Regions from separate parts of the Streptomyces sp. NPDC002206 genome, predicted to be linked through region 4. Evidence: riboswitches for the same ligand, from Rfam matches in the RefSeq annotation. Region 4 holds a riboswitch; each other region holds the start of a gene.
What was found. Region 4 has a riboswitch for cyclic di-AMP ahead of ACWCP8_RS02740 (NlpC/P60 family protein). Riboswitches for the same ligand answer to the same signal wherever they lie in the genome.

Region 1: linked by a shared signal. The riboswitch ahead of ACWCP8_RS23155 (M23 family metallopeptidase) and the one ahead of ACWCP8_RS02740 (NlpC/P60 family protein) in region 4 are both predicted to bind cyclic di-AMP.
Region 2: linked by a shared signal. The riboswitch ahead of ACWCP8_RS04915 (M23 family metallopeptidase) and the one ahead of ACWCP8_RS02740 (NlpC/P60 family protein) in region 4 are both predicted to bind cyclic di-AMP.
Region 3: linked by a shared signal. The riboswitch ahead of ACWCP8_RS33760 (transglycosylase SLT domain-containing protein) and the one ahead of ACWCP8_RS02740 (NlpC/P60 family protein) in region 4 are both predicted to bind cyclic di-AMP.

What each region holds. Positions count from the first base shown of each region.
Region 1 is NZ_JBSFCW010000012.1:176,812-182,424, forward strand. It holds gene ACWCP8_RS23140 (bifunctional acetate--CoA ligase family protein/GNAT family N-acetyltransferase) at 1-927, opposite strand, end outside; gene ACWCP8_RS23145 (HPr family phosphocarrier protein) at 1,102-1,383, shown strand; gene ACWCP8_RS23150 (GntR family transcriptional regulator) at 1,603-2,319, opposite strand; gene ACWCP8_RS23155 (M23 family metallopeptidase) at 2,532-3,332, opposite strand; cyclic di-AMP (ydaO/yuaA leader) riboswitch at 3,346-3,515, opposite strand; gene ACWCP8_RS23160 (M16 family metallopeptidase) at 3,723-5,105, opposite strand; gene ACWCP8_RS23165 (M16 family metallopeptidase) at 5,132-5,613, opposite strand, start outside.
Region 2 is NZ_JBSFCW010000002.1:5,958-11,570, reverse strand. It holds gene ACWCP8_RS04930 (CHAT domain-containing protein) at 1-378, shown strand, start outside; gene ACWCP8_RS04925 (tetratricopeptide repeat protein) at 409-1,572, shown strand; gene ACWCP8_RS04920 (SGNH/GDSL hydrolase family protein) at 1,731-2,585, opposite strand; gene ACWCP8_RS04915 (M23 family metallopeptidase) at 2,761-3,630, opposite strand; cyclic di-AMP (ydaO/yuaA leader) riboswitch at 3,634-3,794, opposite strand; gene ACWCP8_RS04910 (alpha-galactosidase) at 4,086-5,613, opposite strand, start outside.
Region 3 is NZ_JBSFCW010000031.1:67,256-72,868, forward strand. It holds gene ACWCP8_RS33755 (hypothetical protein) at 136-261, shown strand; cyclic di-AMP (ydaO/yuaA leader) riboswitch at 1,667-1,854, shown strand; gene ACWCP8_RS33760 (transglycosylase SLT domain-containing protein) at 1,857-2,624, shown strand; gene ACWCP8_RS33765 (hypothetical protein) at 2,846-3,010, opposite strand; gene ACWCP8_RS33770 (GMC oxidoreductase) at 3,195-4,838, shown strand; gene ACWCP8_RS33775 (carboxymuconolactone decarboxylase family protein) at 4,842-5,321, opposite strand; gene ACWCP8_RS33780 (NAD(P)H-dependent amine dehydrogenase family protein) at 5,318-5,613, opposite strand, start outside.
Region 4 is NZ_JBSFCW010000001.1:590,844-596,456, forward strand. It holds gene pcrA (DNA helicase PcrA) at 1-2,192, opposite strand, end outside; cyclic di-AMP (ydaO/yuaA leader) riboswitch at 2,451-2,617, shown strand; gene ACWCP8_RS02740 (NlpC/P60 family protein) at 2,616-3,812, shown strand; gene ACWCP8_RS02745 (hypothetical protein) at 3,908-4,261, opposite strand; gene ACWCP8_RS02750 (C40 family peptidase) at 4,617-5,613, shown strand, end outside.

The DNA of each region.
Region 1 (5,613 bases), on a different contig from region 4:
GGCGGAGAGGACGACAAGGCCCTGGACACCGTGCTCGCCGCAGTCGGTGACGGCCTCCGGGACCCGGTCGGCGGGCACGGCGACGACCGCGAGGTCGACCGGTTCGCCGATCTCGCCGATGGAGCGGTGGGCGGGGACGCCGTCGATCGTGGCCTGGTCCGCGGCGAACGCGCTGTTCACTGCGTACGTGCGGCCGGTGAATCCGGCGGCGAGGAGGTTGCGCAGGACCGTGCGGCCCACCCCGCCGGGGTTGCGGCCGGTGCCGACGACGGCGACGGAACCCGGCGCGATCAGCCGCTGCACCGACCGCGCCTCCGCCCGCTGCTCACGGGCGCGCTGGACGGCGAGGGACTCGGCGGTCGGTTCGAGGTCGAGGGTGAGATGGACGGCGCCGTCCTCGAAGCTGCGCTGCTGGGTGTATCCGGCGTCCCGGAACACCTTGATCATCTTGTTGTTGGCGGGCAGCACCTCGGCGGCGAAGCGCCGGATGCCGCGCTCGCGGGCCACTGCGGCGATGTGTTCCAGCAGCGCCGACGCCACGCCGCGGCCCTGGTGGGCGTCCTGGACGAGGAAGGCGACCTCGGCCTCGTCGGCGGGGGCGGAGGCGGGCCGGCCGGTCGCGTCGATCCGGTCGTAGCGGACGGTGGCGATGAACTCGCCGCCGATCGTGACAGCGAGACCCACCCGGTCGACGTAGTCGTGATGGGTGAAGCGGTGCACGTCCTTGTCGGAGAGCCGCGGATAAGGGGCGAAGAACCGGTAGTACTTCGACTCGTCAGAAACCTGCTCGTAGAAGCTGACCAGCCGCTCGGCGTCGTCCGTGGTGATGGGCCTGATCCGGGCCGTGCCACCGTCGCGGAGCACCACGTCCGCTTCCCAGTGGTCGGGGTACGCGTGATGCGGACTCTGCTCCGGCGTGGGCTGCATGGGCAAAGCCTACGGCTCGGTCAGCGGTCGCGTACGGCTCGGGGCCGGGGCAGTCTGAGAGGGCCGATCGGCCTTGCGGCACGGGCTGCGGCACCGGGTCGCGGGTCGGACGGAACACCGCGCACCACATGAGAGACTGGTCTAGACAACCATTGATTCGTGAAGGGCAGAACCATGGCTGAGCGCCGCGTCAATGTCGGTTGGACCGAGGGCCTGCACGCCCGCCCCGCTTCCATCTTCGTCCGTGCCGCCACGGCGTCGGGCGTCCCCGTGACGATCTCCAAGACCGACGGCAGCCCGGTGAACGCCGCTTCCATGCTCGCGGTGCTCGGCCTCGGCGCGCAGGGCGGCGAGGAGATCGTGCTCTCGTCCGCGGCGGACGACTCCGAGGCCGCGCTCGACCGACTGGCGAGGCTGGTCGAGGAGGGGCTCGACGAGCTCCCGGAGACCGTCTGATTCCGGACTTCCCCGGCCCGCTCCAGCCGGACACATTTCTGCGGCAGAGCCGCGGCACCTTTGATCGGGGCCGCGGCTCTTTCGTTTTCGCGAACCGTACCGACCCCAGGACCGATCCCCGGGCCCACTCCCGAGTGGGTTTCCGAGGCTTCCGGAGTTAATTCGGGCAGCCGAAACAAAGCCCCGCCGAATTACATCTCTTTGTATACGGCGCATGTGTTAATGACGGCCGCTCGCGGTGTTTACGGCATGTTGCGAAGTTCTCACCCGGCCGGGCCGCGGCGGGGCGGGCTCACGGCCCGGGGTGCGGTCCGCGCGCCGCAGCCGGTGCGCGGCGGTGGCGCGCTCGGCGTGCTGCGCGGCCAGCGCCCTGGCCCGTTCCGCGTCACCGCGCGCGACTGCGTCCACGATGGCCCCGTGCTCGGCCCAGGAATCGGTGGGGCGGGCCGGCTGCTCGACCGCGTACATCCAGGCGATCTTGTGCCGGAGCTGGGTGAGCAGCGCGATGAGTCCGGGGCTGCCGGAGGCCTGGGCGAGCGTCTCGTGGAACCAGCCGCCCAGCGAGCGCAGATCCTCGCCCTCGCCCCGCCTGGCCCGCTCCTGACCGAGCCTGACCAGGCCGCGGAGGACTTTGAGGTGTGCCTCGGTGCGGCGCTGCGCGGCGCGGGCCGCACCCAGCGGCTCCAGCAGCATCCGGACCTCCAGCAGGTCGGCGGCCTCCTGCTCGGTGGGCTCGGCGACACAGGCTCCGGCGTGCCGGCGGGTGACCACGAAACCCTCGGACTCCAGGGTGCGCAGCGCTTCCCGTACCGGGACACGGGACACCCCGTAACGGCGTGCGAGCAGTTCCTCGGTGAGTCTGCTGCCGCGTTCGAAGACACCGGAGACGATGTCGTCACGGATTGCCGTGCATACCGAATGCGCCGGAATGCGCATGTCCGAACCTCCGCCTTAATCCCCGCGAAACGCGGCCGATCGACGCCTGTTCTGTGACTCTATTGCAATGCGGCTGCATTTCCGACGCCGGGTCGAAATCCATGAATATCTTTTGGTCCGAAGACGGTTCGGCAAGCGCCTCCGGCGGGGGCCGGTCCGGGGATACCGAAGGCCCCGGCGGGAAGCCGGGGCCTTCGGGGGTGCCGCGTCGGTCAGACGGTGACGCCGTGGGCGCGCAGGTACGCGACGGGGTCCATGTCGGAGCCGTACGACGGCGTGGTCCGGGCCTCGAAGTGGAGGTGCGGTCCGGTGGAGTTGCCGGTCGAGCCGGAGAAACCGATCCGCTGGCCCGCGCCGACGCTCTGGCCGACCGACACGCCGATCGACGAGAGGTGGCCGTACTGGGTGTACGTGCCGTCCGTCATCCGGAGCACGATGTTGTTGCCGTACGCGCCGCCCCAGCCGGCCTCGACGACCGTGCCGGCGCCGACGGCGACGACGGAGCTGCCGGAGGGGGCGTGGAAGTCGATGCCCGAGTGGCGGCCGGAGGACCAGAGGGAGCCGCTGGACTTGTAGCCGGTGGTGACGTACGAACCGGCGATCGGGAGCTGGAAGGCGCCGAGGCGGGTGCGCTCGGCGGAACGGGCGGCACGCGCCTTCGCCTCGCGGGCCGCCTTGGCGCGGGCTTCGGCCTTGGCCTTGGCTGCCGCCTTGGCGCGGGCTTCGGCCTTCGCCTTGGCTGCCGCCTTGGCCTTGGCGGCCGCCTTGGCCTGGCGCTTCTGCACCTCGGCCTGGGTGGCCACCTGGTCGGCAAGGGTGCCCTCGATGGCGATGACCTGGTTCAGGCCGGTCTCGCTGACAGAGGGGGCTTCGGTGCCGGCGGCGAGCGCCGGAGAGGCCAGCCCACCGATGACTCCGGTGGTGGCCAGAGCTGCGATGCCGGCTATCTGCGCGCTCTTGCGCGTCAGACGGTTCGGGGCACGGTGCTTCCCGGTGGGGCGGGTGAACGCCATGAGGTGGCTGGTCCTTTCCTTCCTTCTCGCCTACCGGGTTAGCTGACGGGTTCGGAGCAGGAAGGTCTCCTACGGATCCGCGGGCCTCACAATGGGCGCGCAGGCATCCGATTCACCCCAGGGACTGCGTGGGTCCCCGGCTCCCCAGGCTCGCGCCTGACGGGGACTCGGCGATAGCTGCCCGGCGCCGCGGATGCGGCATACGGGTGACGGACAGCGCTGCCGACGCTAAGCGGGGGGACTTTCATTCACCAAACGGACAGGGCGTTTTGTAGCGCATCCCACAGGGCACGCAGGCATCTATCCGACAAATCAGGCAAAAGGGAAGACCCCGACGAGATGCCACTCGCGAGGGTCTCCCTCTGTCCCGATATGCGGTTATTCGATGCGTCAGCCGGTAACGACCGACACCTCTCCGATGCCCAGCGCCCGGACCGGCTCCTCGATCTGCGCGGCGTCGCCGACGAGGATCGTGACCAGACGGTCCACCGGGAAGGCGCTGACCACCGCCGCGGTTGCCTCGACCGTGCCGGTCTCGGCGAGGCGGGCGTACAGCTGCGCCTGGTAGTCGTCCGGGAGGTGCTGCTCGACCTGGTCAGCGAGCGTGCCCGCGACCGAGGCCGCCGTCTCGAACTTCAGCGGGGCGACACCCACGAGGTTCTGCACGGCCGTCTCGCGCTCGGCGTCGGTCAGGCCCTCGGCCGCCAGCGTCCGCAGGACCGTCCACAGGTCGCCGAGCGCCGGTCCGGTGGATTCCGTGTCCACCGAGCCGCTGATGGCCAGCATCGCGGCGCCCGTCGCCCCGGAGGCGGAGTCCGCCGCCGACGACCGCAGGACCTGCGCGAAGGCCCGTACGCCGTAGGTGTAGCCCTTCTCCTCGCGCAGCACCCGGTCCAGCCGGGAGGTGAGCGTGCCGCCCAGGCAGTACGTGCCGAGGACCTGGGCAGGCCACACGCTGTCGTGCCGGTCGGCGCCGACGCGGCCGATCAGCAACTGGGTCTGCACGGCTCCGGGACGGTCGACGATGACCACCCGGCCGGTGTCGTCGGCGGTGATCGGCGGGACCGGCCGGGACTCGGCACTGTTCCCGGACCAGTCGCCGACGGTGTCGGCGAGCAACGCCTCCAGGTCGATGCCCGTGAGGTCACCGACGACCACGGCGGTCGCGGTGGACGGGCGGACGTGGGCCTCGTAGAAGCTGCGGACCGCCGCGGAGTCGATCCGCTCCACCGTCTCCTCGGTGCCCTGGCGCGGGCGCGACATCCGCGCGGTGGCCGGGAAGAGCTCCTTGGAGAGCTGCTTGGCGGCGCGGCGGGCCGGGTTGGCCTGCTCATGCGGGATCTCGTCGAGCCGGTTGCGTACCAGCCGCTCGATCTCGCTGTCGGAGAATGCGGGCGCCCGCAGCGCCTCGGCGACCAGACCGAGCGCCTTGGCCAGCCGGGAGGCCGGGACCTCGAGGGAGACCCGGACGCCGGGGTGGTCGGCGTGCGCGTCGAGGGTCGCCCCGCAGCGCTCCAGCTCGGCTGCGAACTCCTCCGCGGAGTGCTTGTCGGTGCCCTCGGACAGCGCCCGCGCCATGATCGTGGCCACGCCGTCGAGGCCCTCGGGCTCGGCGTCCAGCGGGGCGTCGAGATAGATCTCGACCGCGACGACCTGCTGGCCGGGGCGGTGGCAGCGCAGCACCGTGAGCCCGTTGGGCAGGGCGCCGCGCTCGGGGGCGGGGAAGGCCCAGGGCCTGGCCGTGCCCGGGGTCGGCTGCGGGTGGTACTCCATCGATACTCCAGTCGCGGCAGCGTCGGTCACTTGTCCGCCCCTTCGTGCGCGTCGGTGTCGGCGTCCGCCTCGTCGGCGGCCGCCCCATCGGTGGACTCGACCGGCTCGTAGACGAGCACCGCCCGGTTGTCGGGGTGAAGCTGGGCCCTGGCGGCCGCCTGGACCTCTTCCGCGGTGACGTCGAGCACCCGCTGGACGGCGGTCAGGGCGAGCTGCGGGTCACCGAACAGCACGGCGAACCGGCACAGTTCGTCGGCGCGGCCCGCGACCGTACCGAGCCGGTCCAGCCACTCGCGCTCCAACTGGGCCTGGGCGCGCTCCATTTCCTCGGGCGTCGGACCGTCGGCCGCGAACCGGGCCAGCTCCTCGTCGACCGCGGTCTCGATCTGCGCCACCTCGACCCCGCCGGACGTCTTCACGTCCAGCCAGCCGAGCGAGGGCGCACCGGCAAGCCGCAGCAGCCCGAATCCGGCCGCCACGGCCGTCCGGTCGCGGCGGACCAGGCGGT
Region 2 (5,613 bases), on a different contig from region 4:
GACCACCGGGAACACCCCCTGACGGTCCATCACATCTCGCGTCTGGAACTGCCGGACGCCCGGCTCGCCGTGCTGTCCGCCTGCGAGACCGCGCGGGGCTCCGAGAGGCTCGCGGACGAGTCCATCCACATCACCTCCGCCTTCCAGATCGCCGGTTACCCGCACACGATCGGCACCCTGTGGCCGGTGCACGACGCGGTGGCGGGACGGGTGACCAGGAGTCTCTACCGCCATCTGCGCGGTGACAGAACCGCCGGGTCCTGGGGACTCGACGCCGACCAGGCGGCCCTCGCGCTGCACCGGGCGGTCCGACAATGCCGTGCCACTTTCCGGGGCAGCCCCAGCCTTTGGGCCGCACACGTGCATTCCGGAGCCTGACGAGCCTACGGGAAAGGAGCTAGCCGCGACATGACCCTCAAGTGGCACAGGAAACGGGACGACGACGCGGGACGGGACAAGCCGTCCCCGCCCCCGGCCGAGCAGGAGCTGCCCCCGGCGGCCGACCTGGTCATGACGTTGCAAGGAGAGGACGGGCGGGAGGAGGAGATCGTCCGGGTCGGCATCCCGCCGCACGAATTCTTCGGGATGAAGGCCAACGCCGCCTATGAACGCCTGGGGCCCGACCACCCCGAGACCCTGCTGGCCTTCCGGGAGTACACGCGAGTGCTGGCGCGGATGGAGGGCCGCCGCGAAGAGGCTCGTGACCGGTTCATGGATCTGGTACGCCTCCAGGCCGAGGTGCTCGGCTTCGTCCATGAGGACACCCTGACGACCGCCGCCGACCTGGCCGACCTCGTCCGGGACATGGGCGACTTCGTGAAGGCGGAGGAGATCTGGCGCAGCGTATGGACCAGCCGGGGCGAACTGCTCGGCCCCGACCACCCGCAGACCCTGGACGCCGCGAGCGGTCTGGCGAGGGTACTGGAGGACCTGCGCCGCGAGGCGGAGGCAGTCGCGCTCCACCGGGACGTGCTGGAACGCAGGACCCGGCTACTCGGGCCGAACGATCCGGCGGTGCTGGCCGACGCCGGGCGCCATGCCGCCGCTCTGGGCAGAGGCGACCGCTGGGACGAGGCCGAACCGGCCCTGCGTGAACTCCTCGCCCGCTTGGAGCACCGCAACGAACAGGACGGCTCCGTCGGTCTCTCCGCTCGGGCCAACCTCGGCGCCGCCCTGTGCCGGCTGGGCCGCCTCGACGAGGCCGAGGTGGTGATGCGCGATGTGCTCGCCGCGCAGCAGCGGGCCAAGGGCGCGGACCATCCGGAGGCGCTCACCTCCCGCAACAACCTCGCGGCCGTGCTGCACGCCCAACAGCGGTATTCGGAGGCGGCGGCAATGCTGCGCGAAGTCCTCGCGGCCGTGTCCAGGAAGCACGGGGACGGCCACCCGGAAACCGTGCACTCCCGCGACAACCTGGCCAACGTGCTGATCGACAACGGCGAGCGCGCCGAGGCCGCGCAACTCCTCGTCCGCTGCCGCGACGACTACACCCGTGTCTTCGGCCTGCACCATCCCCTGACCCGGAAGGCCGTCGAACGCCTCGACTGGCTGCGGGAGAATCCGGCCCGGTAGCGGACCCGGGAGCCTCAGTGAGGCTGATCCCTCGTGAGCGGGAGCATGAATTCTGGGGGGAGGCGGATCACCGTTGTTCCCGGTCGCCGGACGGGCCTGAATGAACCGGACGGGCCTCGGCGAACAAGCCCGTCCGGCCGAAGAGGACACCGCGCCGATTACAGCGGCAGCAGGTCGGGCCGCTTCGCCTCGACGTGGTCACCGGAGGACTCGCCGCGCAGCCGCCGTCCGATCCACGGCACCAGATATTCGCGCGCCCAGTGGATGTCGTCGCGCCGCACCTCGAGAGTGCCGCGCTGTGCCTGCGGCGGCCACTCCTGGTCGGGGTCGGCCGGCGCATCGAGGCCGAGGACCTGGGCGGCACGCAGCGCGACCCGGGTGTGTCCCTCGGGCGACAGATGGAGCCGGTCGTTGTCCCAGGCGCGCCTGTCCTGCACGGACCGCAGCGACCACAGGTCGAGGACCGGGCAGTCGTAGCGGTCGGCGATGGACCGCACATGAGCGGTGTAGGTGGCGATCTTGCCGCGCAGATGGCGCAGCACGGGAACGCCGCGGGTGTCGAAGCCGGTCGTGACCATGACGGTGCCGACCGACCGGGTCAGGTCGGCGACCGCGCGCTCGAAGCGCTCGGCCACGTCGTCGGGGTCGGTGCCGGGCCGGATGATGTCATTGCCGCCCGCGCAGAAGCTCACCAGATCGGGGGCGAGCTCCTTGGCGCGCGGCACCTGCTCCTCGACTATCTGGTCGAGGAGGCGTCCGCGTACGGCGAGATTGGCGTACCGGAAATTCCCGTGAGCCGAACCGGCGGAACCATCGGTGTTCGTCGCTGCATCGAGGTCGGGCAGCTGGTCCGCGAGGAGAACAGCGAAACGGTCCGCCCAGCCGACGAAGGTTCCGTCCGGGCCGGGGTCACCGACCCCCTCGGTGAAGCTGTCGCCAATCGCTGCGTACGACCCGATGGCGCCATGCCGGTTGTTGACGCCACGTTGATTTTTTCTCGAATCGTCTGCCACAAGGGCACATCCTGCACTGCCGAATGTGACCTACGCGACCGTATTAAGGGGTTGACGGGAGGTGAGATAGACCACCCGGTCAGGTTTTGGTAAAGAGGGAATAAGTGAAGGGGCGGTGCGCCGCCGCGCACCGCCCCTTCACTTAGCCGTTCGGATCAGGCCTGATCGGATCCGATCAGACGGAGATTCCGTGCGAAGCCAGGAAGGCGACCGGGTCGATGTCCGAGCCGTACGCGGGGCCGGTGCGGACCTCGAAGTGGAGGTGCGGGCCAGTGGCGTTGCCGGTGGCACCGGAGAGGCCTATCTGCTGTCCGGCGGAGACGGTCCGGCCCACCGAGACGGAGAGCGCGGACAGGTGGCCGTACTGCGAGTAGTGGCCGTCGGCGTGCTTGATGACGACCTCGTTGCCGTAAGCGCCACCCCAGCCGGCAGTGACGACGGTGCCGGAGGTGATCGCCTTCACGCTGGTGCCGGTGGCGACCGGGAAGTCGATGCCGGTGTGGCTGCCGCTGGACCAGTTGGCACCGGAGGCACGGTAGTTGGTGGTGTGCTTGCCCGGGACCGGGGCGACGTAGCCGGAGCTGCTGCTCTGGGCGGCCGAAGGGGCGGCGGCGGGCTTGGCCACCGGAGCCTTCGACGGGGCCGGGGCGGCCTGCGTGGTGCCGGTGACCGCGGCCGAGCCGCCGAGGGTCAGCTTCATGCCCGGGTGGATCAGGCTCGGGTTGCCGCCGATGACCTCGCGGTTGTCCTGGTACAGCTTCTCCCAGCCACCGTCGACCTTGTTGTCGGCGGCGATCTTCGACAGGTAGTCGCCGGCGACGACGGAGTACGTCCGGGTCTCGGCCTGCTTCTTCGCGACCGGGGCGGCCGGGGCGGCGTGCGTGGCTGCGGCCGAGTGCGCGGCGGGGGCGGCCTGCTCTGCGGCGTGGGCGCCGGTGGCACCGAGCAGCGGGAGGGCGATGACGGCCCCGCCGGCGCCGGCGGCGGCAACGCCACGAGCGATGGTGCTGGACTTCGGACGACGGTGCTTACCCGATATGGGCATGAACAATTTCCTCTCCGGCGCCTACGAGGTGAGCTGTCGGGTTCGGGCTGGAGATGCCCGGTCGCATGAAGTGCGACTTAACCCCGAGCCGGCCGGATTTCTCCGGTCGGCGGCTTACCTGGTTCCCCCGCTCCTGCCACACGATGAGTGGGTACGAATTCCGGTCGGCGGCAGGATTAGGCGGTCCGTCCGGATTGACGGTGACCGTAAACGAATGAGGACGAGCAGAACAAGCCATCGGTTGCGTGCCGGAATCCGCTCCGGGAAATCGGCGCGGAATTCCGGTCACACTCCGTGGATTAAGGATCTTGGCTTTCCGCGCGGTGTACGGATTACCCGGCCGCCGCTCCACCACACACCGTCACGGATATGATCCCGCTCACGAAAGGTCCCTCATCTCCCGTATAAGTAGGGCATGTTCTACTAAATGCCCCAATACGGACATGTCATGAGCATCATCCGCGGCGGAGCCTCAACACCTTCGCGTCCAGGTCCCCCCGCAGGCCGGTGTGCAGCCCCTGATGCAGCAGCACGGAACCGTGGTGGACGGCCCCGGTGTCCACGCAGGTGTAGGTCGCCGTGGGGTCGAGCCCGCGCAGCCGCAGGGCCGGCGGCAGCTCCCCGTACCTCTGCACCTCCAGCCACATGAGCACCACAGTCTCGTCACCGTGCGTGTACTGCACGGCGCTGAGCCCGCCGCGCGGCGCACGCAGCCGGTACAGCGCCCCGTGCTGCACCACCGGGCGGATCTCCTTGTACAGGTCCACCCAGCCCCGGGCCTCGGCCAGCTCCTCGTCGCTCCACTCGGTGAGGTCCCCGCCGACCCCGAGCACTCCGGCCATCGCGCTCACGAAGCGGAAGCGCAGCGAGCTGACCCTGCTGTTGAGCTGGACATTCGGGCTGTCGGTGACCCAGGCGGCCATCACACGGGACGGATGGATCTGCCCGAAGCCCTCCTGGATGGCGAGCCGGTCCAGCGGGTCGGTGTTGTCGGAGGTCCACACCTGGTCGGTACGGGCGAGGATGCCCAGATCGATCCTGCCGCCGCCGCCCGAGCAGGATTCGAAGGCGACACCGGGATGAGCGGCCCGCAGCCGGTCGATCAGCGCATACAGCGCATCCACATGCGCGATCCAGAGCTTCTGCGGATACTCCTCGCCCGGCCAGCCCGCATCGGTGAAGCACCGGTTGAAGTCCCATTTCACATAGTCGATCGGGGCGCTGGAGAGCAGTGAGTCGAGCTGTTCCCACAGAAAGTTCTGCACATCGGTCCGGGCCAGATTCAGCACCAGCTGATTACGGAACTCCGTGCGGGTGCGCCCGGGAAAGTGCTGCACCCAGTCCGGGTGCGCGCGGTAGAGGTCGCTGTCGGCGTTCACCATCTCCGGTTCGACCCAGATGCCGAACTGCATGCCGAGTGCGTGCACTTCGTCGGCGAGCGGCTTCAGCCCGCCGGGGAAGCGCTCGGGGTTCGGGGTCCAGTCGCCGAGTCCTGCCCGGTCGCTGGTGCGCTGCCCGAACCACGCGTCGTCCACCACGAACAGTTCGACACCCATCGCTGCGGCACGCACGGCCAGGGCACGCTGCTGGTCCTCCGCGATGTCGAAGCCGGTGGCCTCCCAGGAGTTGTAGAGCACCGGGCGCAGGCTTTCGGCGTCCGGAACGACGTGGGCCAGCTGCCAGGCGTGCCAGGCCCGGCTCGCCCCGCCGAACCCTTCGGCGCTCCACAGTCCGGCGAACACCGGTGTGGTGTACGTCTCCCCCGGTGCGAGCCGCAGCAGCCCCGAGTCGTCGTAGCCGGCCCCGCCGGTGATCTGTACGAGCCCGTCGGGGAGCTGCTGCACGGCGATCCGCCACGAGCCGGACCAGGCGAGCGCGCAGCCGTACACCTCGCCGTGCTCCTCGGTGGCGGCTCCGTCCGCGTCGAGCGCGACCCAGGGCAGAAACTGGTGCCCGGTGTGACCGCGCCTGCTGGAGAGGACC
Region 3 (5,613 bases), on a different contig from region 4:
CCCCCCGTCCGTCCAGCGCGGAAGGGCGGGGGTTCGTCGTTGGGCGGGCAGCCGGGGCTTCGCCGTAGTCGCTTGACGCCCGATTCGTGACAATCTCTCAGTTCGACGGGGTCAACCGGCTCCGCACCCCGCGCCATGGCGACCTGGCGCAACCTCGCCATCGGCGCCCTTCGCCTCGCCGGGGAAAGCAGCATCGCCGCCGGCCTCCGGCACAACGCCCGCGACGCCGGCCGACCGCTCGCCCTCCTCGAGCTCACATGATCATGAAACGGACGTCACGCGACTACGCCGAAGCCCTGGCCTTGCCCCCGGCTCCGTTGCGACGCACCTGATGCGCGACGGATTTTTTGCCGGGCCGAATGGATTACGAAGGCCGCGCAACGTGTGAACACAGCAGGCGTCAAGGGATGCACGCGAGCTCATGCCGACTTGCGGGTTTTGATTCAACACGGCGGTCTTCTCTGTTGAATCGACCGGCTTGGAAACGATTGTGGTGGAGGGAATCGAGTGGTGGAATGCGCGCCTCTCGACTCTGCGTCCACTGACTCTGCTTCCAGCGATCGCTGCATCAACACCGGGCGTCAAGTGGGGCGTTACCGTATCGCTCCCGGAGCAGGTGTGTTCACCGCCGGTTTCGATGCGCAGGATCAGGGTGGATTCAGATAGGCAGCCGAGGCGCGGACTGCCATCAAAGGGCTGTCCCGCAACGCCGGGCAAAGGTCTCGCTGCATTGCTACGACCGGCCATGTGACCGATTCCGAACTCCTCCGAGAACCGGACGGGCCCGAGGAGTACTCGTATCGAAGAGGACGAAGAGAGGGTTCCTGCGGAGCGCGCCCGCTTTGCCGAGAAGCTGAAGAAGATCGACCCAGCAGCCTTCGAGGCTACGTCGGGTTCATCTGGCCGGATCCCCTCGACCGCCGGCTTCAGCGATGGCGATCACGATCGTGTGCGCGTGGGTGTTGTCCGGTTTGGCCGTCCGGGACTGCAGGACGGCCAAGGCCTGCCGCTGCGCCTCGTCCGGACGGCCGGTATGCAGCAAGCCGGTGGCCGGGCGATGCTGCGCGGCGAGAGCGGCACGGTGATCAGCACCCAGGGCTCACCATCGCCATCACTTCTCTCGTGCTGCCGGACGGCCCCGGCGGGCGGGCAGGGCGTTTGCGCACCATGACGGGCACGCCGGAGGCGTACGGCACCTCCCGTGCCGGTCGGGGCGTCGTTCGCGTGAGCCTGCGTGACCCGGCCGGTGTGCGGCCACTCGTGTGCCGCAGCCGGTGTAGACGCGTGACGCGCTGTCGCGCCTTCCGCGAGGGACGTCCGTCCCGACGAGTCGAAGGCATCGCCCGCTTACCCGTAAATGTCTTAAATGTCCAATTTTTTGGCAATGGAGGGGAATTGCTCTCTATTGCCAGTGAATGCATGACTCGCACAAGTCGAGGTCTTGCGTGCCGGGCAAATCGCCCTTTTCGGGCCGAGTGGCGAGAGTCACTTTCCGGACACGCGGACGCGGCGGCGTACCGCTCGGTTCCCTTCTGCGCAAAGAAAGTTGGCTTCGCGGGCGGTGATGGATTGCCGATAATTCCCCGACTCGATCTTGTAAATGAATTGTGATCGAAAAGTGGGGGCTTGTTTAGGTCGGAGTTTCTCGCCTACGGTCACCGTCAATCCGGATGGAACGCCGAATCCTGCCGCCGTCCGGGAATCCGACCACTCACGTACGGCAGGAGCGGGGGACCCAGGTAAGCGGCCGATCCGGAATCCGGAACGGCTAGGGGTGAAGTCGTATTCCCATACGGCCAGGCAACTCCAGCCTGAACCCGACAGCTCACCTCGTAGGCGACGGAGAGGAATGCACCATGCCCGCAACGGGTAACCACCGTCGTCGTAGGCCCAGTTCGCTGACTCGCGGTTTCATCGCCGTGAGCGCGGGCGGAGCCGCTCTCGCACTTCCTGTGATCGGTGCGACCGCTGCCTCGGCAGCGCCGGCGCAGTCCGTCACCGCCGTCACAAATGCTGTGGCGCCCGCTGCGGCTCCTGCCAAGGCAATTGCCGCCGTGAAGGCTACGCCCTCCGTCTATTCCGTGATAGCCGGTGACACCCTTTACAAGATCGCTGCTGGGCATTCCGTGACCGGCGGCTGGCAGCAGCTGTACCAGGACAACCGTCAGGTCATCGGAGCCGACCCCGCCCGGATCCGCCCGGGCATGAAGCTGACCATCGGCGCCAAGGCCGGGTCCACGGCTGTCGAGTCCAAGCCGGCCGCGAGCAGTGCCGCTCCTGCCACTGCGAAGCCCGTGACGTACACGAACAACCTCGACGGCTGGATCAAGGAGTCGCTGGCCGTCATGGCCCAGCACGGCATCCCCGGCAGCTACGACGGCATCCACCGCAACATCATGCGCGAGTCCTCGGGCAACCCCCGGGCCATCAACAACTGGGACTCGAACGCCGCCAAGGGCACGCCGTCCAAGGGGCTCCTGCAGGTCATCGACCCCACGTTCAAGGCCTACCACGTGTCCGGCACGTCGATGGACATCTACGACCCGGTCGCCAACATCACGGCTGCGTGCAACTACGCCGCCGCCAAGTACGGTTCGATCGACAACGTGTTCGGGGCCTACTGACACCCGGTTGCGTTGATTCCGGTTCAGGAGTGACGGGTGGCGAGGGTCCGAGGGGCCCTCGCCACCCGTTCCTGTCTCCGCCCGATCAGGGGCATGGCCCGGTCATGCCCGAAACTCCCGCCCGAGTGCGGGCGTGCTCGCCTCGACGAACCCTGCGTGGAAGACGCCACGGGTGGCGACGTGGGGTTCGTCCCAGGTGATTTCCACCCCTGGCCGCGTGATCACCGGTAGCCGTCGAGTGCGCGGGCCCCGGGGTCGCGCGCGAAGCCGATCGTGGCGCGCGCGAGTGCGTACGTGATGCCGCGCAGACGGAAGCCCTTGCGGGTGACGAAACAGGTCACGGCCCAGACGCTGTCGTCGGTCCTGTCCTCCTGCCGTCCGGTCATGAGTCGACGCTCCGCGCCGGTCGAGCGGCACATCGCCGGGACCGGCCCGCTGCGCGCTGACGCCCGGCGTGGGCGTATCCGGGGTATGCCCCGAGCGGGCCCAAATTACCCACAGGTATGTAGTGACTTAACGCGCAAACGGCAGTAGAACCAGTTTCACTCTGTAGAGAGTGAGGCGTGTCACATGAGTGACTCTACCATGCATGATGCAGGCCCCAAGGGCGTTTCGCGTCGAAGGTTCATCACAGGAACTGGTTCTATTTTAGGGGCCGTGGCCCTTGCGGGTCACAGCACCCCGGCCCAGGCCGGGGTCGGCTCCGCAGCCGCTCCGATCGGCTCCGGGGCCCATGTCCCGGCCCTCGTGATCGGCACCGGATACGGCGGATCCGTCGCCGCCCTGCGTCTCGCCCAGTCGGGCGTCGACGTGCACATGATCGAAATGGGCATGGCCTGGGACACCCCCGGCCCGGACGGCAAGATCTTCGCCAACACGACCTCCCCGGACAGCCGGTCGTACTGGCTCCGCACCAGGACCAAGCAGCCCCTCAGCAACTTCCTCGGCTTCCCCATCGACAAGAACGTCACCCGCAGCACCGGGATCCTCGACGCCGAGGAGTTCAGCGGGATCACCGTCTACCAGGGCCGCGGCGTCGGCGGCGGCTCGCTGGTCAACGGTGGCATGGCCGTCACCCCCAAGCGCGAGAACTTCGGAGCCGTACTCCCGTCGGTGGATGCCGACGAGATGTACGGGATCTACTACCCGCGCGCCAACGCCGGGCTCGGCGTCGGCACCATTGATCCTGCCTGGTTCGAGACCGCCGCGTGCTACCAGTACGCCCGGGTCGGCCGCAAGCAGGCCCAGCGTGCCGGCTTCCCGTTCGTCTTCGTGCCCACCGTGTACGACTGGGACTACATGAAGCAGGAAGAGGCCGGAACCGTCCCCAGGTCGGCGCTGGCCGGCGAGATCCTGTACGGCAACAACTACGGCAAGAAGTCGCTGCAGAAGACGTACATCGACCGGATCAGGGCCACCGGCAGGGTCGCCATCTCGCCGCTGCACAAGGTCACTTCGGTCGCACCGGCGACAGGCGGCGGCTACACGGTCGTCATCGACCAGATCGACACCGGCGGTGCCACCACGGCCACCAAGACGGTGACCGCGGACCGGGTGTTCTTCGCGGCCGGCAGCGTGGGCACCAGCAAGCTGCTGGTCAAGCTGAAGGCCACCGGCGCGCTCCCCGGCCTGAACGACGAGATCGGCAAAGGGTGGGGCGACAACGGCAACGTCATGTGCGGCCGGGCCAACCATCTGTGGGACCCGACCGGCAGCCTCCAGGCGTCCATTCCCACCGGCGGCATCGACAACTGGGCTGCCGGTGGCGCGTTCGCCGAGGTCGCCCCGTTGCCCACCGGGATCGAGACGTTCGCCTCGTTCTACCTGTCCATCACCAAGAACCCGAACCGGGCCGAGTTCACCTGGAACGCCGCGACGGACAAGGTCGACCTGAACTGGCAGACCGCCTGGAAACAGCCGTCCATCGACGCCGCCAGGACGATCTTCGACAGGATCAACCAGAAGGAGGGGACGATCTACCGGACCGATCTCTTCGGTACCTACAAGATCTGGGGCGACCACCTCACGTACCACCCGCTCGGCGGCGCGGTGCTGAACCGGGCCACCGACAACTACGGCCGCCTGCACGGTTACTCCGGCCTGTACGTCATCGACGGCTCGCTGATCCCCGGCAACACCAGCGTCAATCCGTTCGTCACCGTCACCGCGCTCGCCGAACGGAACATCGAGAAGATCATCGCCACCGACCTGTGACGATCAACGGCCGGGCAGCGCGCACACGGTGTCGAGGCCCAGCACATGGTTGAGCCTGCCGAACGCCAGCCATGATCCGATGCTCATGCTCAGCTCCACGATTTCCAACTGGCTGTAGTGCGCGCTCATCCGGGACCAGAACGCGTCGTCGAGGTTGTGGTGATCGAGGACGTACCGCTCGGCGTATTCGGCGGCCAACCGGGTCCGGTCGTCGAAAACGTCGGTGGTACGCCACTGGGTCACCGCGTCGGCGAAACCCTCCTCGACCTTCACGCCGTCCCGTTCGGTCCGCCAGTCGAGACAGAAGACACACCCGTTGATCTGGGCGATCCGCAACCGCGCGGCTTCGAACTCCCGAAGTCCCAGGGTCGTATGGGCGTACACCGCCAGCGAGAAGTTCGATGCGGCGATCCCGATCCCGGGCACCATCTCGCCCCACACGTACTCGATCGCGTCCTTGCCCTCGGGGATGTCGATGTTCAAGGTTGTCTCCTTCCGAGCCTGCCGACTGCGGGGCGCAGCGGGACGTCGAGCGCGTCGTAGAGTCCTGGTTCCGCGTTCACGAGCCAGTCGATGGCGCTCACGAGCCGGCCCACCGCGGTGGCGTTCCCGCCCGCGGATCTGTTCTCGCCCTCGTCGGTGGCCTCGACCGTGACCTCGATGCGCGGGCGGCCCTCGATGATCACTCGATGCGCGCCGTCGCCGTCGGGCGGCGTCGGCCAGTCCGGTGCGCAGGAGGGGTGAATGCGCGTGATGTGCTCGATGACGATGCGGG
Region 4 (5,613 bases):
GGGGCCGCCATCGGCCCGGTCCGCTTCCACTGCAGATGCTGGTCCGGGATCTCCTCGAGGAACCGCGACGGCGGGTTGTACGAGGGCTGCCCCCATGCACTGCGCATCGCCGCCCGGGTCAGATAGAGCCGCTCACGGGCCCGGGTGATCCCGACGTAGGCGAGGCGCCGCTCCTCCTCCAGCTCCTTGACCTGTCCCAGCGCGCGCATGTGCGGGAAGACGCCGTCCTCCATGCCGGTCAGGAACACCACCGGGAATTCGAGGCCCTTCGCGGTGTGCAGCGTCATCAGCGTGATGACGCCGGAGCCGTCCGTGTCCTCGTCGGGGATCTGGTCGGAGTCGGCGACGAGCGCGACCTTCTCCAGGAATTCGGCGAGCGTGCCCGCACTCGCGCCTTCCCCTGCGTCGGACTCCCCCCGCTCCTGCTCGAACTCGAGCGCGACGGCGGCGAGTTCCTGCAGGTTCTCGATGCGGGTCTCGTCCTGCGGGTCGGTGGACGCCTGGAGTTCCGCGAGATAGCCGGTCCGCTCCAGGACCGCCTCCAGCACCACGGCGGGGCCGGCGCCCGACTCGACGATCGTGCGCAGCTCCTCCATCAGCGTGTTGAACCGCTTGACGGCGTTGGCCGAGCGGGCCGCCATGCCGTACGCCTCGTCGACGCGGCGCAGCGCCTGCGGGAACGTGATCTTCTCGCGCAGCGAGAGGGCGTCGATCATCGCCTCGGCGCGGTCGCCGATGCCGCGCTTCGGCACGTTCAGAATGCGGCGCAGCGGGACGGTGTCCTCGGGGTTGGCGAGGACCCGGAGGTAGGCCAGGATGTCCCGGACCTCCTTGCGCTCGTAGAAGCGCACGCCGCCGACGACCTTGTAGGGCAGGCCGACGCGGATGAAGATCTCTTCGAAGACCCGGGACTGCGCGTTCGTCCGGTAGAAGATGGCGACATCGCCCGCCTTGGCGTCGCCCGCGTCGGTCAGCCGGTCGATCTCATCGGCGACGAACTGCGCCTCGTCGTGCTCGGTGTCGGCGACATAGCCGGTGATCCGGGCGCCCTCGCCCGCGTTCGTCCAGAGATTCTTGGGGCGGCGGCTCTCGTTGCGTTCGATGACCGCGTTGGCCGCGGAGAGGATCGTTTGCGTGGAGCGGTAGTTCTGCTCCAGCAGGATCGTCGTCGCGTTCGGGTAGTCCTCCTCGAACTGGAGGATGTTGCGGATGGTCGCGCCGCGGAAGGCGTAGATCGACTGGTCCGCGTCACCCACGACGCACAGCTCGGCGGGGGCGTCGGCCGGTCCGGCCGGGCCCACCAGTTCGCGTACGAGCGTGTACTGCGCGTGGTTGGTGTCCTGGTACTCGTCGACGAGGACGTGCCGGAAGCGGCGGCGGTAGTGCTCGGCGACATCGGGGAACGCCTGGAGCAGATGGACCGTCGTCATGATGATGTCGTCGAAGTCCAGCGCGTTGGCCTCGCGCAGCCGGGACTGGTACATCGCGTAGGCCTGGGCGAGCGTCTTCTCGAAGCCGTCCGCAGCCTGCCCGGCGAAGGTCTCCTCGTCGATCAGCTCGTTCTTCAGGTTCGAGACCTTCGCCGTGAACGACTTCGGCGGGAAGCGCTTCGGGTCGAGGTCCAGATCGCGGCAGACCAGGGCCATCAGCCGCTTGGAGTCGGCGGCGTCGTAGATCGAGAACGACGAGGTGAAGCCGAGCTTCTTCGACTCGCGGCGCAGGATCCGTACGCACGCACTGTGGAACGTCATGACCCACATGGCGTTGGCGCGCGGTCCGACGAGCTGCTCGACGCGCTCCTTCATCTCGCCCGCGGCCTTGTTGGTGAAGGTGATCGCCAGGATCTGGCCGGGGTGCACCCCGCGCTCGGCCAGCAGATGGGCGATGCGATGGGTGAGTACCCGGGTCTTGCCGGAGCCGGCCCCGGCGACGATGAGCAGCGGCGACCCTGCGTGCACGACGGCGGCGCGCTGCTCGGTGTTCAACCCGTCGAGCAGGGCGGCAGCGTCGATCACTGGGCGGTGGGCGCCGTCCCGGTAGTACGCATCCCTGGGCGGCGGGGGCGCGTCGAACACGCCCGCGAAGAGGCCCTCCGGCACCGCTTCGGGTGCGGAGTCCTCGGGGGGCGGCGGGGGCTCTTCCTCCGAGTGCTGGAGGCCGGCCAGGAAACTGTCGTCAAAGAGGCTGCTCATCGCTTGACGAGTCTAGGCCGCCGCACCGACACCGTGCGGCCGCATGGCGAACAGCACCCGGCGCACGGGCACATAAGGAGACCGTGCGCCCACACCGCGTAGCGGAAGAGGGGGCCGCCCGGCCCGCACGCCCACCCCCGTCGTCGAGGTCACGAAAACGTATCGGGCATATCGAACATCGACCTTCACAGCAGCACCACGGGTTGGCTAGCGTGCTCCGTCGGGCGGCCCGTACCCCCTGAGGCGAACCACGCCGAGCGGGCTCCCACGCCGAATCCGGGCTGCCCTCATGAGAGTTCGGAACCGGGGACCCACACGCATCACCGGGGTGAATCGGTCCATATCCCCCCATCCGGACCGTAGGGCAGCCTTCCGTTCCGCCCGAACCCGACAGCTAACCCGGTAGGCGGTCCACGGAAGGAGATGCCGGCCTTGGCGTCGCATCGCAAACCGCGCACCCGGGTGCGCTCCACCACGCCCGCCGTCGGGCTCACAACGGCCGCATTGGCAGGTGTGACCCTGCTCTCCACGCAGAGCGCCATGGCCGCCCCGGCCTCGCCGAAGCCCAGCATCGAGGACGTACAGAAGAAGGTCGACGACCTCTACCGGCAGGCGGGCACCGCGACCCAGCAGTACAACCAGGCGAAGGAGGCCTCCGCCGCACAGCGGGGCAAGGTCGACGCCCTGCTGGACGACGTCGCAAAGCGTGCCGACAAGCTGAACGACGCGCGCAGGACGCTCGGCAACTACGCGGCGGCGCAGTACCGCACCGGCTCCATCGCGCCGAGCGCCACCTTCTTCCTGGCCGACGACCCGCAGGCGTACTTCGACCAGAACCAGCTGATGGCCCGGATGGCGGGCCGGCAGCAGGAGGCGGTCACGGACTTCCGTACGCAGCAGGCCGCGGCGTCGAAGAAGCGCGCCGAGGCGGCGAAGAGCCTGGAGACGCTCACCGAGTCACAGGCCACGCTGCGGACCAGCAAGGCGAACATCCAGAAGAAGCTGGGCGAGGCCCGCACGATGCTGTCGAAACTGACGGCCGAGGAGAAGGCGCGGCTCGCGGCGCTGGAGCGCAAGAAGGAGGCGGAGGCCAAGCGCAAGGCCGAGGAGCTGGCCCGTCAGCAGGCAGCCGCCAAGGCCGAGGCGGACCGCAAGGCCGAGGAGGCAGCGAAGCAGGCGGGATCCGGCGGCGATACGGGAACGGGCACCGGCACCGGCACCGGCACCGGCACGGGGACCGGCACGGGGACCGGCTCGGACAGCAGCGCCACCACGAAGGCCGACAAGGTCCTCGCCTTCGCCCGCGCCCAGATAGGCAAGCCGTACGTCTGGGGCGCGACGGGCCCCTCGTCGTACGACTGCTCGGGGCTGACCCAGGCCGCATGGAAGGCGGCGGGCGTCGACATCCCCCGTACCACCTGGGACCAGGTGGAGATCGGCACGCGGATCGCGACGGCGGATCTGCAGCCGGGCGACCTCGTCTTCTTCTACGACGACATCAGCCACGTCGGCATCTACAAGGGCGACGGCATGATGATCCACGCCCCGAAGCCGGGCGCGAATGTCCGCGAGGAGTCGATCTACTACATGCCGATCTACGGCAGCGTGCGGCCCGCGTAGCCGCGGTCCCGGACAACGGCGAGCCCCCGCCGGAAGAATCCGGCGGGGGCTCGCGCCATGAAGAGCAGGGACCGGCCCGGGCGGCAGCGGCCGGCTCAGGTCCAGAGCGTCGCGATGAAGATATTGGCGACCGTCAGCCCGCCGACCGCTGCGAAGGCGCCCTTCGCGACCTTCTCCTCGTCCCGCTTGATGTACACCAGTGCGAGGATCACGACCAGGACCGCCAGCTTCACGCCGATCTTGATGTTGTTGACCGGCTGGTCGTCCGCCTGGTTGAGCCCGACCAGTGCGATACCGGTGACCAGCATGGTCAGCGCACCGTGCAGCATCGCCGGGACGAAGCGTGCCGTGCCCGCACCCATCGCCTTCATCTGGGTCAGGAAGCCGCCCAGGAGGGCGGCGATACCGATGATGTGCAGCGCGACGAAGACATTGATGAGTACGTCCATGGGGCCGCAGCCTAGCCGGGGCCATGACACCGCTCTCCGGCAAGGTGGGGGCTCCTTGGTGTTTCACTCACATCTGCACCAATTGCCTGACTATGGAGCGTTTTCTCCGATCACTTGATGACATCGCCTCGCCAAATTCGGGCAATAGCCGTCATTACGACTCTTTCTCGTGCCCCGGGTTTAGCGTCCCTATCCAGGTGACCGGCTTCACCGACGCTCGGCACGCGGGCGGCGGCCCGGTCACCCCGCCGAAGAGTCCGGCGGCGGGCCGCTCCCCCTGCTGGCTCGCCGTCGGACCTCCGCGGGCCCGCCGGTAGGCCCCGACGGGCAGTCGACAGCAAGGAGCCCCGCTCACGTGGCAGCGCATCGAAAACCCAAGCAGCGCCCGTGTACCGGCTCTGCTGCCCGCACTGCAGCCACCCTCGCGTTCGCCGGGGCCGCGACAGCTGCTGCCCTGCCGGGGGCCGCACACGCCGATCCGCAGCTCACCCCCGCCCAGGTCAAGGCCAAGGTGGACCGGCTGTACCACGAAGCGGAGGTCGCCACCGAGCAGTACAACGGCGCGAAGGAGAAGGTGACCGCCACCGCCAAGTCCCTGGGCGCGTTGCGCGACGAAGCCGCCCGCAGGACCGAACGCCTCAACGTCTCCCGCAACGCACTCGGTTCGCTCGCCGCTGCCCAGTACCGCACCGGGGGCATCGACCCCGCCGTACAGCTGGCGCTCTCCTCCAACCCCGACGAGTACCTGCAACGGGCCTCGTACGTGGACCGGATCGCCGACCGCCAGGCCACCGAGGTCTCCAAGGTGCAGCGGCAGGTCACCGAGATCGCCCAGCTGCGCGCCGAGGCGAAGGAAGAACTGGCGGCACTGGGCACCCGCCAGGCCGAGCTGAAGAAGCACCGCACGACGGTCAGGGCCAAACTGGCCGACGCCCAGCGGCTCCTGGACACCCTGTCGCCCGTGCAGCGCGCCGCGTACGAGCAGTGGGACACCGCACGCTCCGCCGCCGGCCACGCCGATCGCAGCACGCAGCGCGCCGGCGCCGCACAGGCCGCCCCCAATGTCCGCGCCGCTGAGGCCGTCGCGTTCGCCTACGGGGCGCTGGGCAAGCCGTACGTCTGGGGCGCGACCGGTCCGACCTCGTTCGACTGCTCCGGGCTGACCCAGGCCGCCTGGCGCTCCGCCGGCGTCTCGCTCCCGCGCACCACGTACACGCAGATCAACGCCGGACAGCGCATCTCCCGCTCCGAACTCGCCCCCGGCGACCTGGTGTTCTTCTACTCCGGCGTCAGCCATGTCGGCCTGTACATCGGCGACGGCCGGATGATCCACGCGCCGCACCCCGGTGCAC